DNA from 2 places in the Cupriavidus sp. SS-3 genome. Region 2 is predicted to be linked to the other one. Evidence: predicted binding sites of a transcription regulator. Region 2 holds the regulator's gene; the other holds the start of a gene.
The links. Region 2 encodes sigma-54, which starts transcription at its own class of promoters, with help from an activator protein. Its sites were predicted from a motif close to TGGCANGNAANCTGCTTT; they were not measured.
Positions count from the first base shown of each region.

Region 1: urtA (urea ABC transporter substrate-binding protein) is a predicted target of sigma-54. The motif match lies at 2,101-2,118, and genes of this name have one in related genera.

Region 1 is NZ_JAYLVT010000003.1:102,808-111,327, forward strand. Features, by position in the region: gene U9J39_RS06390 (gamma-glutamyltransferase family protein) at 1-1,719, opposite strand, end outside; gene urtA (urea ABC transporter substrate-binding protein) at 2,173-3,429, shown strand; gene urtB (urea ABC transporter permease subunit UrtB) at 3,530-5,173, shown strand; gene urtC (urea ABC transporter permease subunit UrtC) at 5,173-6,381, shown strand; gene urtD (urea ABC transporter ATP-binding protein UrtD) at 6,378-7,226, shown strand; gene urtE (urea ABC transporter ATP-binding subunit UrtE) at 7,229-7,921, shown strand; gene U9J39_RS06420 (urease accessory protein UreD) at 7,956-8,520, shown strand, end outside.
Region 2 is NZ_JAYLVT010000005.1:198,879-207,398, reverse strand. Features, by position in the region: gene hprK (HPr(Ser) kinase/phosphatase) at 1-863, opposite strand, end outside; gene U9J39_RS10545 (PTS sugar transporter subunit IIA) at 946-1,401, opposite strand; gene hpf (ribosome hibernation-promoting factor, HPF/YfiA family) at 1,748-2,098, opposite strand; gene U9J39_RS10535 (RNA polymerase factor sigma-54) at 2,147-3,625, opposite strand; gene lptB (LPS export ABC transporter ATP-binding protein) at 3,748-4,548, opposite strand; gene lptA (lipopolysaccharide transport periplasmic protein LptA) at 4,557-5,201, opposite strand; gene lptC (LPS export ABC transporter periplasmic protein LptC) at 5,322-5,951, opposite strand; gene U9J39_RS10515 (KpsF/GutQ family sugar-phosphate isomerase) at 5,998-6,981, opposite strand; gene U9J39_RS10510 (cation:proton antiporter domain-containing protein) at 7,124-8,520, shown strand, end outside.

The DNA.
Region 1 (8,520 bases), on a different contig from region 2:
CACGAACTGAATGATGGTGGCGCCGCCCGGCGAGCCGGTGGTCATGTAGAAGTCGCCGCGCGAGCCGTCGCTGTTGCGCTGGAACACCACCGTGGGCGCCATCGAGCTGCGCGGGCGCTTGCCGGGCTGCAGCCGGTTGGCCACCCGCACGCCCCCCGGCGCCGGATCGGCATTGAAGTCGGTCAGCTCGTTGTTGAGCAGGAAGCCGTTGGTCATGTGGTACGAGCCCAGGCCGGCCTCGATGGTGGTGGTCATCGCCACCACGTTGCCGTACTTGTCATGCAGCGACAGGTGCGTGGTGCCGCGCTCCTCCACCATCGACGGCGCCAGCGGCACGTCGCCGAGGTTGCCCGCCGCCACCGGCGTGACCATCGAGCCGGTGGTGCTGATCAGGCTGGCGCGCTGGCTCAGGTAGGGCTTGTTCAGCATGGTGTCCGGGGTGCCGCCGGGCAACGGGATGAAGTCGGTGTCGGCCACGTACTTGTTGCGGTCGGCATAGGCCAGGTGGCCGGCTTCGCCCATCAGGTGGGCGCCCAGCACGCTGGGCCGGCCGCCGTTCTGGTCGACCAGCGTGGGCTTGTGCGCCGCCATGTCGAAGTTCTCGACGATGCCCAGGATCTGCGCCACCGCGATCCCGCCCGACGACGGCGGCGGCATGCCGCATACCTCGTACTGGCGGTAGGTGGTGCACACCGGCGTGCGCTTCTTGGCCTGGTAGTTGGCCAGGTCGTCCAGCGTGGTAACGCCCGGCGTGGTGTTGCCGTCGTAGGTGGTCTGGATCTTGGCGACGATGGCCTGCGCGATCGGCCCGTTCTTGTAGAAGGCGTCGGCGCCGTCCGCGGCGACGGCGCTGAAGACCGCCGCCAGCGCGGGGTTGCGCAGCACGGTGTTGACCGCGCGCGGGGTGCCGTCGGGATTCAGGAAGTAGGCAGCCATCTCCGGATCGCGCTTGATATTGGCGACGGTGGCGCTGTCGGAGATCGCGGCGGCCATGCGCGGCGGGATCGCGAAACCGTCGGTGGCCAGCTTGATCGCCGGCGCGAACAGTTCCTTCCAGGCAGTCTTGCCGTAGTCGCGGTGGGCCAGCTCGAGCACGCGCAGCGTGCCCGGGGTGCCGATCGAGCGGCCGCTGCGCTGGGCATTGGGCAGGGGCGTGGTCGGGTCGGCCGCGGACTTCCAGCGCAGGTAGTTCTCGTCGGCGGCGGCCGGCGCGGTCTCGCGGCCGTCGTAGGCGGTGAGCTGCCGGGTCGTCGCGTCGTAATGCAGGATGAAGGCACCGCCGCCGATGCCGGACGATTGCGGCTCGACCAGGTTCAGCACCATCTGCGCCGCCACCGCGGCGTCGATCGCGGTGCCGCCGGCCTTCAGCACGTCGCACGCCGCCTTGGTCGAGACCGGGTTGTTGGTCACCGCCATATAGGTCTTGCTGTAGACCGTGACCTTGGGCGCATAGCCGGTCGCCTGCTCCGGCGCGTTGGGGTCGCCCGGCAGCACTACCGCCTGGCCGCCGGTACTGCCATCGAGTTCGCAGCCGGCAGTGGGCGTGACCGGCGGTGGCGGGGGCGGAGGCGGGGGATCGTCGCCGCCGCCGCAGGCGCCCAGGGTCAGCGCCAGCGCCGCCAGGGCCAGCTTGCCGCGACGCGGGCGCCAGTACGGGGTGGCGCGCGGCTGCGGCTGCGGCTCGGCGGGGGATGCGTGGGGGTCGGCAGCGTACGGCATGGTTTCTCCTTCCTTTTATGTGGGTCCGGGAAATGCCACGGCCGGGTCGTCAGGCGGGACCGCGGCCATCTTTCACCGTAGTGCCGCGGCGCGCCGGCCTTAATCATTGAATGTACGGATTTACATGCATTCGAATCCGGGTTTAAGCGCCCGCTTAATCGACGCCGGCGAGTGCGCTGGCACGCCGGCCCTTGCCAATGGCGCCACGGTGGCGCAAGCCGGTTCCGGCAATGTGCGCCATGCACCGGGATCGGCCGCGCCGGCCGGCACGCACTGTCGCAGTGCGCTGATTCGCTGCACGGTGATGGTGCGGACGCGCCAGGCGGGCGGTGCCTGGGCCCCCGCACCGCCTGTGGCCGCGCCGCGCGGGCGATATCGCCGTGGCACGCTAGTTGCAGATGCATCACCCCGGGGAGCGTAGTCCCTGACCAACACCACAAACGGGAGCTGCAAATGCAACGACGTGACATGCTGAAGCTGTCGGCGATAGCCGCCGCGGCGATGATCGGTACCAGCCCGCTGGCGCTGGCGCAGTCCAAGGAGCCGATCAAGGTCGGCATCCTGCATTCGCTGTCCGGCACCATGGCGATCTCCGAAACGTCGCTGAAGGACGTGGCGCTGATGACCATCGACGAGATCAACAAGAGCGGCGGCGTGCTCGGGCGCAAGCTGGAACCGGTGGTGGTGGACCCGGCCTCCAACTGGCCGCTGTTCGCCGAGAAGGCGCGCCAGCTGGTCAGCAAGGACAAGGTCGCGGTGACCTTCGGCTGCTGGACCTCGGTGTCGCGCAAGTCGGTGCTGCCGGTCTACGAAGAGCTCAACTCCCTGCTGTTCTACCCGGTGCAGTATGAAGGCGAAGAGATGTCGAAGAACGTCTTCTACACCGGCGCGGCGCCCAACCAGCAGGCCATTCCCGCGGTGGAATACCTGATGAGCAAGGAGGGCGGCGGCGCCAAACGGTTCTTCCTGCTCGGCACCGACTATGTCTACCCGCGCACCACCAACAAGATCCTGCGCGCCTTCCTGAAGAGCAAGGGCGTGGCCGACAAGGACATCGAAGAGGTCTACACCCCGTTCGGCCACAGCGACTACCAGACCATCGTCGCCAATATCAAGAAGTTCTCGCAGGGCGGCAAGACCGCGGTGATCTCCACCATCAACGGCGATTCCAACGTGCCGTTCTACAAGGAGCTGGGCAACGCCGGGCTCAAGGCCAAGGACGTGCCGGTGGTGGCGTTCTCGGTCGGCGAAGAGGAACTGCGCGGCATCGACACCAAGCCGCTGGTGGGCCACCTGGCCGCGTGGAACTACTTCATGTCGGTCAAGAACCCCGAGAACGACGCCTTCCGCAAGCAGTGGGCCGCCTGGGTCAAGGCCAACAACCTGCCCGGCGGCGACAAGCGCGTGACCAACGACCCGATGGAAGCCACCTACGTGGGCATCCACATGTGGGCGCAGGCGGTGAAGAAGGCCGGCAGCACCGACACCAACAAGGTGCGCGCCGCGATGTACGGCCAGACCTTCAAGGCGCCGGACGGCTTCACCCTGACCATGGGCGAGAACCACCACCTGTACAAGCCGGTGATGATCGGCGAGGTCAAGGGCGACGGCCAGTTCGCGGTGGTGTGGAAGACGCCGAAGGCGGTGCGCGCGCAGCCGTGGAGCCCGTTCATCGCGGGCAATGAAGGCAAGCCGGACAAGGTGATGTAAGGAGCGGTCGCCTACCGCTGGTTTGCTCCCCTCTCCCGCTTGCGGGAGAGGGGAGCGCACCCCCAGCCTGGTTATCCACCATCGTCACTTGCCAGCCCTCATGTGCCATTCGATATCCTTTCCCGCCAAGCCGTGGCTGCGCGCCCTGCTGGCAGCGCTGCTGCTGGCCTCGGCACCGTGGGCCGCCGCGCTGACGCAGGCCGACCTGAAGCCGCTGGCCGAAGACGACTTCGACGCCAAGACCGCCGCGCTGTCCGCGCTGGCCAACGCATCGCCCGATGAGGCCGGACCGATTTTGAAGGCCTTGCAGGACGACGCCCTGCAATACGCGCCGTCGGCCGGCATGGTGCGCCAGGATGGCGACAAGCTGGTCGATGCGATCACCGGCAAGCCGGTCACGGTCAAGGCCGACGAGCTCGAGTCGCTGACGCTGAACAACAGCCTGCGCGCACTGGTCGACAGCGCCGCCAGCAGCCTGCTGCTGCAGTCGCCGGACATTGCCGTGCGCGCCCAGGCGGTGGCCACCCTGCGTGACCAGCCGGAAAGCGCGTCGCTGGCGGCGGTCGAAGCCGCGCGCAAGACCGAGGCCGATGCCGGCCTGCGCGCCAGCCTGGACGTGATCTGGGCCAACCTGGTGATGGCCGCCACGCCCGGGCCCGCCGCGCGCGACGCGCGCCTCGAAGCCATCCGCATCCTGGGCCGCGACAGCAACCCGCAGAGCCGCCAGAAGCTGGCGCCGCTGGTGGAACGCGACAGCGCCGGCCGCTACCGCGAGCCCGACGGCGGCGTGCGGCTGGCCGCGCAGCAGGCGCTGGACACGCTGCAGGGCGACCAGCGCCGCGCCGAAGTGATCGGCAACCTGTTCGCCGGCCTGAGCCTGGGCAGCGTGCTGCTGCTGGCCGCGCTTGGCCTGGCCATCACCTATGGCCTGATCGGCGTGATCAACATGGCGCACGGCGAATTCCTGATGATCGGCGCCTATGCCACCTATGTGGTGCAGTCGCTGTTCCGCGCCTACGCGCCGGGCGCGCTGGACTGGTATCTGCCCGCGGCGCTGCCGGCTTCGTTCCTGGCAGCCGCGGTGGTGGGCTTCGTGCTGGAACGGCTGGTGCTGCGCCACCTGTACGGGCGCCCGCTGGAAACGCTGCTGGCCACCTTCGGCGTGAGCCTGCTGCTGATGCAGGCGGTGCGCACGCTGTTCGGCGCGCAGAACGTCGAAGTGTCCAATCCCGCCTGGATGAGCGGCGGCTTCGAATGGCTGCCGGGGCTGGTGATCCCGTACAACCGCGTGGTCATCATCCTGTTCGCGCTGGCGGTGGTGGCGGTGGCGTGGGCGGTGCTCAACCGCACGCGGCTGGGGCTGTTCGTGCGCGCCACCACGCAGAACCGGACCATGGCCGCGTGCGTCGGCGTGCGCACCTGGAAGGTCGACAGCTACGCCTTTGCCTTCGGCGCCGGCATTGCCGGGCTGGGCGGCTGCGCGCTGTCGCAGATCGGCAATGTCGGTCCAGACCTGGGCCAGGCCTACATCATCGATTCGTTCATGGTGGTGGTGCTGGGCGGCGTGGGGCAGCTGGCCGGCACCATCGTCGGCGCCTTCGGGCTGGGCATCCTCAACAAGTTCATCGAACCCTTCTATGGCGCGGTACTGGCCAAGATCCTGGTCCTGGTGCTGATCGTGCTGTTTATCCAGAAGCGGCCGCAGGGACTGTTCGCGCTCAAGGGGCGCAGCGCGGAGGCATGATGCAGCGATACCAACCTGATTCTTCCGCCGCACCGTTCCGGCTGGCCGTGCCGGAACGCCAGTCGCTGTTCTCGCCGCGCGGCTGGATGGCGCTGGCGGCGCTGACCGTGATCGTCGGCATCGGCGTGCCGGTGTGCGCGCTGCTCGTGCCGGAGGGCCACCCGCTGCACCTGTCGGCGTATGCGCTGACGCTGGTCGGCAAGATCATGTGCTTTGCGCTGGCGGCGATCGCGCTCGACCTGGTGTGGGGCTACTGCGGCATCCTCAGTCTCGGCCATGGCCTGTTCTTCGCGCTGGGCGGCTATGCCATGGGCATGTACCTGATGCGTTCGATCGGGCGCGAAGGCGTGTACCAGAGCGACCTGCCGGACTTCATGGTGTTCCTCGACTGGAAGGAACTGCCGTGGTTCTGGCACGGCACCGACCACCTAGGCTATGCGCTGCTGCTGGTGGTGCTGGTGCCGGGCGTGCTGGCGTGGCTGTTCGGCTTCTTTGCCTTCCGCTCGCGCATCAAGGGCGTGTACCTGTCCATCATCACGCAGGCGATGACATATGCGGCGATGCTGCTGTTCTTCCGCAACGAGACCGGCTTTGGCGGCAACAACGGCTTCACCGACTTCAAGCGCATCGCCGGCTTTGCCATCGCCGCGCCGCAGACGCGCACCGCGTTGTTCGTGCTGACCTTCCTGGCGTTGCTGGCCGGCTTCATCGCCTGCCGCTACATCGTCACGTCCAAGCTCGGCCGCGTGGTCACGGCGGTGCGCGATGCCGAGATGCGCGTGATGTTCTCCGGCTACAACCCGCTCGGCTACAAGCTGTTCGTGTGGACCTTCTCGGCGGTGCTGTGCGGCATCGCCGGCGCGCTGTACGTGCCGCAGGTCGGCATCATCAACCCGGGCGAGATGTCGCCCGGCAACTCGATCGAAATGGCGGTGTGGGTTGCCGTGGGCGGGCGCGGCACGCTGGTCGGGCCGGTGATCGGCGCGTTCCTGGTCAATGGCGCCAAGACGCTGTTCACCGCGCACTTCGCCGAATACTGGCTGTTCCTGCTGGGCGCGATGTTCGTGCTGGTGACGCTGTACCTGCCTGATGGCGTGACCGGCTTGTGGAAGCGCCTGCGCGAGCGCCGTACGCCGGCAGTGGCGCCGACCGCGCCGGAACCCGTTTCCACGCCCGCGGTAGCGGGCCGCACCGGAGGTGAAGCATGAACGCCGCACTCGGACACGGCCAGGCCGAAAGCGGCGATGCCACCGGGCTCGGCCGTGTGCTGGAGCCAGGCACCATCGATGTGTCGCACGGGCCGATCCTGTACCTGGAAGACGTCACCGTGCGGTTCGACGGCTTCCGCGCCCTCAACCAGCTGAACCTGTCGATCGACCATGGCGAACTGCGCTGCGTGATCGGCCCCAACGGCGCGGGCAAGACCACGATGATGGATGTCATCACCGGCAAGACCGGGCCGCGCAACGCCAATGTCAGCGGGCGCGTGTTCCTCGGGCAGACCATCGACCTGATGCGCATGACCGAGCCGCGCATCGCGCAGGTCGGCATCGGCCGCAAGTTCCAGAAGCCGACCGTGTTCGAACAGCACGCGGTGTGGGAGAACCTGGAACTGGCGATGAAGGCCGACAAGCGGTGGTGGTCGTCGCTGCGAGCGCGGCTGACCGGCGAGGGGCATCGCCGCATCGAGGAGACGCTTGCGCTGACCGGCCTGGAGGACGAGGCGTACCGGCCCGCGGGCCTGCTGTCGCACGGGCAGAAGCAGCGGCTGGAGATCGGCATGCTGCTGATGCAGCAGCCGCAGCTGTTGCTGCTCGACGAACCCGTGGCCGGCATGACCGATGAAGAAACCATGCAGCTCGCCAGCCTGCTCAACGGCCTGCGCGGCAGCTGCTCGATGATGGTGGTGGAGCACGACATGGAGTTCGTCGCCGCGCTGGCGGGCGCCGCCGGCAAGGTCACGGTGCTGGCCGAGGGCAGCGTACTGGCCGAAGGCACGCTCGACAGCGTCAAGCGCGACGAACGCGTGATCGAATCCTACCTGGGGAGATAGGCATGCTGCAGGTCAACGCACTGAACCAGTTCTACGGCGGCAGCCATATCCTGCGCAACGTTTCCTTCGAGGTGCCGGCGGGCAAGCTGACCACGCTGCTCGGCCGCAACGGCGTCGGCAAGAGCACGCTGCTGAAATGCCTGATGGGCGTGGTGCCGACGCGCAGCGGCAGCATCCAGTGGGACGGCAAGGCGCTGGAAAAGAAGGCGCCGTACGAGCGCGTCGCCGCCGGCCTGGCCTATGTGCCGCAGGGGCGCGAGATCTTCCCGCGGCTGACGGTCGAAGAGAACCTGCTGATCGGCGCCGCCAGCCGCGCGCGGCCGGCGGGCGTGCCGGAGCGCATCTACCAGTTGTTTCCGGTGCTGCGCACCATGCGCCTGCGCCGCGGCGGCGACTTGTCCGGCGGGCAGCAGCAGCAACTGGCGATCGGTCGCGCGCTGATGAGCGAGCCGGGCCTGCTGATCCTGGACGAACCGACCGAAGGCATCCAGCCATCGATCATCCAGGACATCGGCCGCGCGCTGCGGCTGCTGGTCGACGAATTCGGCATGACGGTGCTGCTGGTCGAGCAGTACTACGAGTTCGCGCGGCACCTTGCCGACCACTATGTGGTGATGAGCCGCGGCGAAGTGGTGGCACGCGGCGCCGGCGCCAGCATGGAGCGCGACGGCGTGCGCGAGCTGATCGCCGTGTAGGGCGCGCGCAAGTTTGCCAGGTCATTCGCCCGCGATGCGCCACCCCGATTTCCCTTCGTCCCTCGCCATGCCGGCGGCCTGGCAGGCCACGCTGCAGCTGCGCTTTGCGCGGCGCGGCGAGCGCACCGTGCTGACCGGGCGGCGGCACCGCGGCCCGCTGCTGGTGCAGAAGGCGCTGTACCCGGAAGGGGGCATCTGCCACGCGGTGATCCTGCATCCCCCGGCCGGCGTGGCCGGCGGCGACAGCCTGGAGATCGACGTGGCGGTGGAGGCTGGCGCGCATGCGGTGCTGGCCACGCCGGGCGCCACCAAGTGGTACAAGTCGCTCGGCCGCGACGCGGCCCAGCGGGTGCGGCTGGCGGTGGGCGAGGGCGCGCGGCTGGACTGGCTGCCGCAGGAGAACATCGTCTTCGACGACGCGCGCGCGCGGATATCCACCGTGCTTGACGTCGCGCCGGGCGGCAGCGCGATCGGCTGGGATGCCGTGGTGCTCGGCAGGCAAGCATCGGGCGAGCAGTGGGCGCGCGGCGCGCTGTGGCTGGATACCCGCATCGGCGCCGGCGAGCGTGCGTTGTGGATCGAACAATCGCAGATCGAGG
Region 2 (8,520 bases):
TTGCGCACGGCGGCCTCGACCAGCACGGCAAGGTTGCGGCCGGCCGCCACCTGGATCTTGACCATGTGGATGGGAAGCCCGAGCACGTCCAGGTACTGCGAATCCAGCGGCAGCCGCTCGAATTCGCCGTCGTTGCGCCGCACCAGCTGCACCACCAGCTTGATCTTCATCTTCCGCCGCACCGCGGTCTCGCCGAAGATGGTCTTGATGTCGAGCAGCCCCAGGCCGCGCACTTCCAGCAGGTTCTGCAGCAGCGGGGGGCAGCGGCCTTCGATGAAATCCGGCCCCAGCCGGACGAAATCGACGGCGTCGTCGGCCACCAGCCCGTGGCCGCGCGAGATCAGTTCCAGGCCCAGTTCGCTCTTGCCGAGGCCCGACTCGCCCATGATCAGCACGCCCATGCCGAGGATGTCGAGGAACACCCCGTGCATGGTCACGCGCGGCGCCGAGATGCGCGACAGGTACAGGCGCAGGTGGTCGATCACCGCGGCGGACGACACCGGCGTGGTGAACAGCGGCGTCGACGAGCGCGTGCAGCGCAGTTCCAGGTCCGGCGGCGGCTCCATGCCGTCGGCGATCACCAGGAACGGCGGCTCCAGCAGGATCAGTTCGCCCATCTGGCGCTTGCGCGTCTCGTCGTCGAGCCGCTGGTAGTACGTGATTTCGGGCTTGCCGAGGACCTGGATCCGGTTCGGGTGGATCAGGTTGAGGTGGCCCACCAGGTCTGCGGCGGAGGTCGCTTCGCGGGCGAATTCCACGTCAAAGGCGCGGTCCGCGCCCTCCAGGCCGGCGACCCACGAGAGTTTGAGGTCGGCTGCGTTGTCGTCGAAGATGGACTGGGAGGTGACGCCGGTGAGTTCCATGCGGTATGGCTGGTAAGGCGGTGTTCGAAGCGCGTGGCGCTTGCCCGGTCTGGTGCCGGCCCGCTCCGGGGGAGTCAGTGGATCAGGGATGCCATGCGATCAGCAGTTCGTGCACGGCATCGGGCGTGGGCAGGGTCGCCAGGCCCTCGCGCATGTCGCGATCCGACAGCAGTTGCGCGATCTCGGACAAAATTTCCAGGTGCTGCTGTGTGGCCTGTTCCGGCACCAGCAGGAAGATCAGCAGCGACACCGGCTTGCCGTCCGGCGATTCGAACGGAATCGGCTCGGCCAGGCGCATGAAGGCGGCAAGGGGCTGCTTCAGGCCCTTGATGCGCCCGTGCGGAATCGCCACGCCGGCGCCCAGTCCGGTCGAACCCAGCGACTCGCGCGCGAACAGGTTGTCGGTGACGATGGCGCGCGCCACGCCATGGTTGTTCTCGAAGAGGAGCCCGGCCTGCTCGAACACACGCTTCTTGCTGGTGACGCTGACGTCGAGGGTGATGTTGCCGGGTGGCAGCAATTTGGCCAAACGATTCATGGGCGATGCGCAGGATTTCAGTTAGCGGGCGGATCGTTCCGCCGGGCAGCGGCTGGCTCCCTGACCGCCGCCGGCGGAGGAGACGTCCGGCCCATTATAGAGCAGCGGCTACCCTTGCATTGTGCGGTGCAGCGCGAGCAGGCGCGGCCACGAGTTCTCTCTCTTTGTATGGCGCAGCATACACCTTGGCGCTGCGCTTGCGAACATTTCGGGCTTCCCTGCGTGGCAAGGTTTGCTCCGCTGCCACAGCCGGCACTGTGCCAGGGCGCAAAAAAGCCGCGCTTCGGCGCGGCTTGCCTGTGGAATCCTGGTTCAGCAGCCCTCTGCGGGGCTGCCGGGCACGGGTTTATTGCTGCATTTGCGCTGCGGCCATCTGGTACTTGACCGCTTCGCGGTCGTGGCCTTGCACGCGATCCTTGTAGCGAATCACCTGACGGTCCAGCTTGTCGACGAGTGCGTCGATCGCCGCATACAGGTCTTCGTGATGCGCCTCGACAAAGATGTCCTTGCCCTTTAGATGCAGATTGATTTCCGCGTACTGACGCCGGTCCTTTTCCTTGTGATTGTCGACAGAGAGCAGCACGCTAACGCCAATGACTTGATCGAAATGCCTGACGATTCGCTCCAGCTTCGTTTCCACGTACTCACGCAGAGGGGGCGTGATGTCCAGGTGGTGTCCACTGATCTTGAAGTTCATAGCGCTTCTCCTTCTGAAAGAGCCTCACCAGGCAGGCGGTGGGCTCGGCTACAAAGACTTGCGGAGATTCACTGCGGGGATCTTCAGGGCTTCGCGATATTTGGCAACGGTGCGGCGTGCGACAACGAAGCCTTGCTCACCCAGCAGTTCGGCGATGCGACTGTCGGAAAGGGGATTCCTCGGGTCTTCGGCTCCTATCAGTTGCTTGATCAAGGCGCGGATGGCCGTTGATGAAGCCGCGCCACCGGTTTCGGTGGACACGTGGCTGCCGAAGAAGTACTTCAGTTCGAAAGTACCCATCGGCGTGGCCATGTATTTATTGGTCGTCACCCGGGAGATGGTTGACTCGTGTAAACCCAGTGTATCGGCAATCTCCCGCAAAACCAAGGGGCGCATGGCGATTTCACCGTGGGTGAAAAAGTTCTTTTGACGCTCGACAATGGCTTGCGAGACACGCAGGATCGTGTCGAACCTTTGCTGGATGTTCTTGATCAGCCAGCGCGCCTCCTGCAGCTTTTGCTGCAGCCCCGCGGTGCCGGTCTCGCCCTTGGCGCCGCGCAGGATCTGGGCGTACATGTCGTTGATGCGCAGCCTCGGCATCACATCCGGATTGAGCTGCGCGACCCAGCCGCTGCCGCTTTTGCGCACGAATACGTCCGGCACGACGAAATCCGCCTCCGGCCGGCTGTACGCGTGGCCGGGGTAGGGGGCCAGCGAGCGGATCAGGTCGTGCGCGGCCTTCAGCGCGACTTCGTCGACCTGCAGCGCCTTCTTCAGCCGCGTGTAGTCGCGTACCGCAAGCAGTTCCAGATGATGGGTGACGATGGTCAGCGCCAGTTCGCGCTGCGGGTGGGTCAGGCGGCGCAATTGCAGCGCCAGGCATTCGGCGGCATTGCGTGCGCCGACGCCGGCCGGATCGAAGCTCTGCAGCAGCGTCAGGATGGCGTGGACTTCGTCGGGGTCGAACTCCAGCTCTTCGGGCAGCTCCGCGCAGATCTCTTCGAGCGAGGCGCTCAGGTAGCCGTCGTCGTCGAGCGATTCGATCAGGAAGATGGCGAGCCCCTTGTCGCGCGCCGAGATCTTCAGCGGTGTGAGTTGCTCCATCAGGTATTCGCGCAGCGTGGGCTCGGCATCGCGCAGCTGCATCGGCGTCTTTTCGTCCTCGTCGCCTTGCGGCCGGCGGGCGAAGTCGTCCAGGCTCCAGTCGCTGTTGCCGTAGTCGTCGCCGCTGCTGTTGTCGCCGTAGCTGTCATCGGCGGCGCCTTCGGCGCGGGCGTCGCCATTGCCCTGGGGCTCGGCGGGGGCGGGCGCGGGCGCGCTCTGTACGTTGACCGAGCCATCGGCCGCCACGCGCAGCGGGCTTTCGATCCAGTCGTTCTCCCGCTCGAGCAGCGGGTTTTCCGTCAGCGCCTGTTCGACTTCCTGCTGCAGTTCCAGCGTGGAAAGCTGCAGCAGCCGGATCGACTGTTGCAGCTGCGGGGTCAGTGCCAGGTGCTGGGAGAGGCGGAGCTGTAGCGACGGTTTCATGCGACCTATTTTATGCGCATCTTTCCGATGTTGGAACGGAAATTGCTATCGCTTATGCGCCGTGATCGCCGCTGACTCTCCCGCCGCGCAGCCATGGCTGCCCGTGCCGGGCAGCCGTCTTGTCACATGCGGAAGTTCTCGCCCAGGTAGACGCGCCGCACGGCGTCGTTGGCGATGATGTCTTCGGGCTGGCCCGCGGCCAGCACCGTGCCTTCGCTGATGATGTAGGCGTGGTCGCAGATGCCGAGCGTCTCGCGCACGTTGTGGTCGGTGATCAGCACGCCGATATTGCGCGCCTTGAGGAAGCTGACGATGCGCTGGATCTCGCCCACGGCGATCGGGTCCACGCCGGCGAAGGGTTCGTCGAGCAGGATGAAGCGCGGCGACGACGCCAGCGCGCGCGCGATTTCCACGCGGCGGCGCTCGCCGCCGGACAGCGACAGCGCCGGGTTGTTGCGCAGGTGCGCGATCTGCAGGTCGTCGAGCAGGGCATCGAGGCGGCGCTCGATCTCGGCCTTGGCCAGCGGCTTGCCCTTGTCCAGCTGCAGCTCCAGCACCGCGCGGATGTTCTCCTCGACGTTGAGCTTGCGGAACACCGAGGCTTCCTGCGGCAGGTACGACAGCCCCATGCGCGCGCGCTCGTGGATCGGCAGGCCGCTGATGTGGTCGCCGTCGAGCACGATATCGCCTTCGTCCAGTGCCACCAGGCCGACGATCATGTAGAACGACGTGGTCTTGCCCGCGCCGTTGGGGCCGAGCAGCCCGACCACCTCGCCGCTCTTCACATCGAGCGAGACGTCCTTGACCACCGTGCGCGAGCCATAGCGCTTCTTCAGGTGGCGCACGACCAGCGTGCTGCCGCCGGGCAGGACGGAGTTGGCTTCGACGACAGGCTTGTCGGCAATGGTGGCGGTATCGGTCATGGGTACGGTCAGGGTTTGTTGGCGGGCGCGGGCGCCGACTTCAGGTCCAGCGGCGAGCCGCCTGCGGTGCCGGACTTCTGGTCCTGGCGCGGCGACAGCACCGCGCGCACGCGGCCAGACGGGTTGGCCGCCGCGGCATCGCCGCTGCCGCCGCCCGCCGCGGTATAGAGTTCCTTGCGGCTGTCGTAGGTCAGCACCGCGCCGCGGATCTCGTCGAGCAGCTTGGCGCCCTGCAGCCGCGCCATGCGGGCATTGCCGATCAGCTTTGAGAATTCCTGCTTGCCGTCGTACTCGATGCGGTCGCCCCAGCCGTCGATGTATTCGTCGACACCCTCGCGCTTCTGGCGGATATAGGCCTGCCTGCCCGGCTTCGAGGTGGCCACGGCGAACTGGTAGCCCTCGGGGTCGGTGCGCAGCTCGGCGGCGTCGGACTTCAGGATCATGGTGCCCTTGGTCAGCACCACGTTGCCGGTCAGCGTATAGATCTGCTTGACGTCGTCATAGCTGGCGTTGTCCGCCTCCAGCACCATCGGCTTGTCGCGGTCCGCGCGCTCGGCTAGGGCAGGCTGGGCCAGCAGGCCGAAGGCCAGGGCCAGCGCGAGCAGGGCCGGGGCGGTGCGTCGACGGGACGATGTCGTCAGGGAAGCGGTCATGTTGGCAGGGTTGCTTGAGGGCGTCTGGATGCGTGGTGGTGCGGTTTGCGCGGACTTTGGCGCGTGCGCTGCAGGGCGGTGCCGGCCGGCACCGCATGCACGGCTGCGCCGGACCGGGACTCAGGATCCTGGCGCACGGCCCGGGGACGGCCCGGTGATGATGGTGCCGCGTACATTGCCGAGCAATTGTACTTCGCGGGTGACGTTATTGAAGATCAGTCCGTTGGCGGTCATGACCGAGGGCCCGCGCGTCAGCTTGACCGGCTTGTCGGTCTTGACGATGTCGTCATTGACCAGCAGCTGGAAATAACTCGACGCCGCGGTCAGCTGCGGATCCTTGGACGGGTCCTTGCCCTGCTGGCGCAGCACGTGGCCATTGCCGTACAGGTCGATCACCGTGCCTTCGGCGTTCATGCGGCCGATGTCGGCGCGCGCGGTCACCGGCGGGCGGTCCGGCTCGTAGGCGCGCATCGCGGGGCGCGTGACCTCGTAGGTCTGGTCGTCCTCGAAATGGACCATGCGCTCGCCGGTGAAGCGGATCTTGGTACTACCGTCGGGCGCCAGCTCGGTGGCCGAGAAGCGGTCCATGAAGTAGTCCGGCTCGTGCTTCTTGGTGGTCTGCGCGGCCTGGTCTTCCTTGGGGGAGTTGATCTGGACCAGCCAGAACGTGCTGCCCGCCACGATGGCCATCAGCAGCAGCGGCAGCAGCCGCATGACGATGCCGCTGAGGGAGGCGAGGAGTGCCTGCATGGTGTCCTTGGCGTTGTGCTGCTGGTGCCGTCGGTGGCGCGCCGGCTCAGATGACCTTGGCGCGGGTCAGGTCGTGGATATGCAGCGCGCCGGTCAGGCGCCCGTCGTCGTCCACCACCAGCAGCTGGTTGATGCGGTTGGCTTCCATCACCTGCACGGCTTCCACCGCCAGCTGGTCCTGGTTGACCACGTGCGGGTTGCGGTGCATGACCTCGCCGATCGGCACGGTCTTCCAGTCGCGCGGGGTTTCCAGCAGGCGGCGCAGGTCGCCGTCGGTGAACACGCCGATGGCGCGTCCGTCGGGATCGACCACCGCGGTCATGGCCATGCCCTTGCGCGTGATTTCCATCAGCGCCTGGGCCAGCGGCGTGCTTTCGCGCACCTCGGGCACGGCGTTGCCGGTGCGCATCACGTCGCGCACGTGGGTCAGCAGCTTGCGCCCGAGCGCCCCGCCGGGGTGCGAGCGGGCGAAGTCTTCCTCGCCGAAGCCGCGCGCATCCAGCACCGCCACCGCGAGCGCGTCGCCCAGCGCCAGCGCGGCGGTGGTGCTGGCGGTCGGCGCCAGGTTCAGCGGGCAGGCTTCCTTCTCGACCGCAGCGTCCAGATGGACGTCGGCCAGCTTGGCGAGGTTGGAGTCCGGGTTGCCGGTGACCGAGATCAGGCGCGCGCCGATGCGCTTGACGATCGGGATGATCGACAGCAGCTCGCCTGTCTCGCCGGAATTGGAGAAGGCGATCAGCACGTCGTCGCGCGTGACCATGCCGAGGTCGCCGTGGCTGGCTTCGGCCGGATGCACGAAGAACGCGGGGGTGCCGGTCGAGGCCAGCGTGGCCGCGACCTTGCGGCCGATATGGCCGGACTTGCCGATCCCGGAAACGACCACGCGCCCGGTGCATAGCAGGATCAGCTGCACGGCACGGGCAAAGTCGCCGTTCAGGCGGCCGGAAAGTGCGGAAACCGCATCGGCTTCAGTCTGGAGCGTGTCGCGGGCGAGCCTGAGTGCTCGATCCGCATCGAAATTGGCTATCATGGCGACGAAGTATACCAACGAATGCGACCGCACCTGAGCCGACCCTGGCGCGCGTCGTGCTCGCCCGTGCTCGCCGTATTTCCGCCGGCAGGGTGCCCGTGCCGGGTCGGCCGCGCGCCTCGCCGGTCACCCTGACCGCCTGATGCATTCTCCGCTGGAACTGACCTTGGTGCTGCTGGCCGCCGCCGTGTTCGGCGTGGTCGCGTTCCGCATGCTGCAGCTGCCGCCGATGCTGGGATACCTGGCCGTCGGCATCCTGATCGGGCCGCATGCGCTGGGGCTGGCCAGCGATACCGCGCAGACCAAGTACCTGGCCGAATTCGGCGTGGTCTTCCTGATGTTCTCGATCGGGCTGGAATTCAGCCTGGCCAAGCTGCGCGCGATGAAGCGGCTGGTATTCGGCCTGGGCGGCTCGCAGGTGGTGCTGTCGATGCTGGCGGTGGTGCCGGCCAGCTGGGCCTTCAACTGGCTGTTCCCGCTGTCGTGGCAGGCCTCGGTGGCGCTGGGCGGGGCCCTGGCGATGTCGTCCACCGCGATCGTGTCCAAGATGCTGTCCGAGCGCATGGAGCTGGAAAGCGAGCACGGGCGCAACATCATCAGCATCCTGTTGTTCCAGGACCTGGCGGTGGTGCCGCTGCTGATCGTGATTCCGGCGCTGTCGCGCGACCCGGGCGACCTGGTGATGGCGCTCGGACTGGCCACGCTCAAGATCGTGGTGGCGCTGGGCACGATCTTCTTCCTGGGCCAGCGCCTGATGAGCCGCTGGTTCCACGTGGTGGCGGCGCGCCGCTCGCAGGAACTGTTCATGCTGAACCTGCTGCTGGTGACGCTGGGCACGGCGGCGCTGACCGAGCGGCTGGGCCTATCGATGGCGCTGGGCGCCTTCATGGCGGGCATGCTGATCTCCGAGACGCCCTACCGCCACCAGGTGGAAGAAGACATCAAGCCGTTCCGCGACGTGCTGCTGGGCCTGTTCTTCGTCACCATCGGCATGCTGCTCAATATCCGCGTGGTGCTGGACCACGTATGGCTGGTGCTGGCGCTGCTGGTGGTGCCGGTGCTGTTCAAGCTGGTGCTGATCGCGGTGCTGGCGCGGGTCTTCGGCTCGCGCCAGGGCGTGGCCATCCGCACCGGGCTGGGGCTGGCGCAGGCGGGTGAGTTCGGCTTCGTGCTGCTGAACCAGATCGACGGCCTGAACCTGGTCGACCCGGTGCTGATCCAGGTGATCCTGGCGTCGATGCTGCTGTCGATGCTGGCCGCGCCCTTCCTGATCCAGTACAGCGACGCCATCGTGCTGCGCTTTGCCGCCAACGAATGGCTGATGCAGTCGCTCAACATGACCCGCATCGCCGCGCAGAGCCTGCAGACCGAGAAGCACGCCATCATCTGCGGCTTCGGCCGCAGCGGCCAGAACCTGGCGCACATGCTGGAGCGCGAGGGCATCAACTACGTGGCGCTCGACCTGGACCCCGACCGGGTGCGCGAGGCCGCCGCCGCGGGCGATACCGTGGTCTACGGCGACGCCGGCCGGCGCGAGGC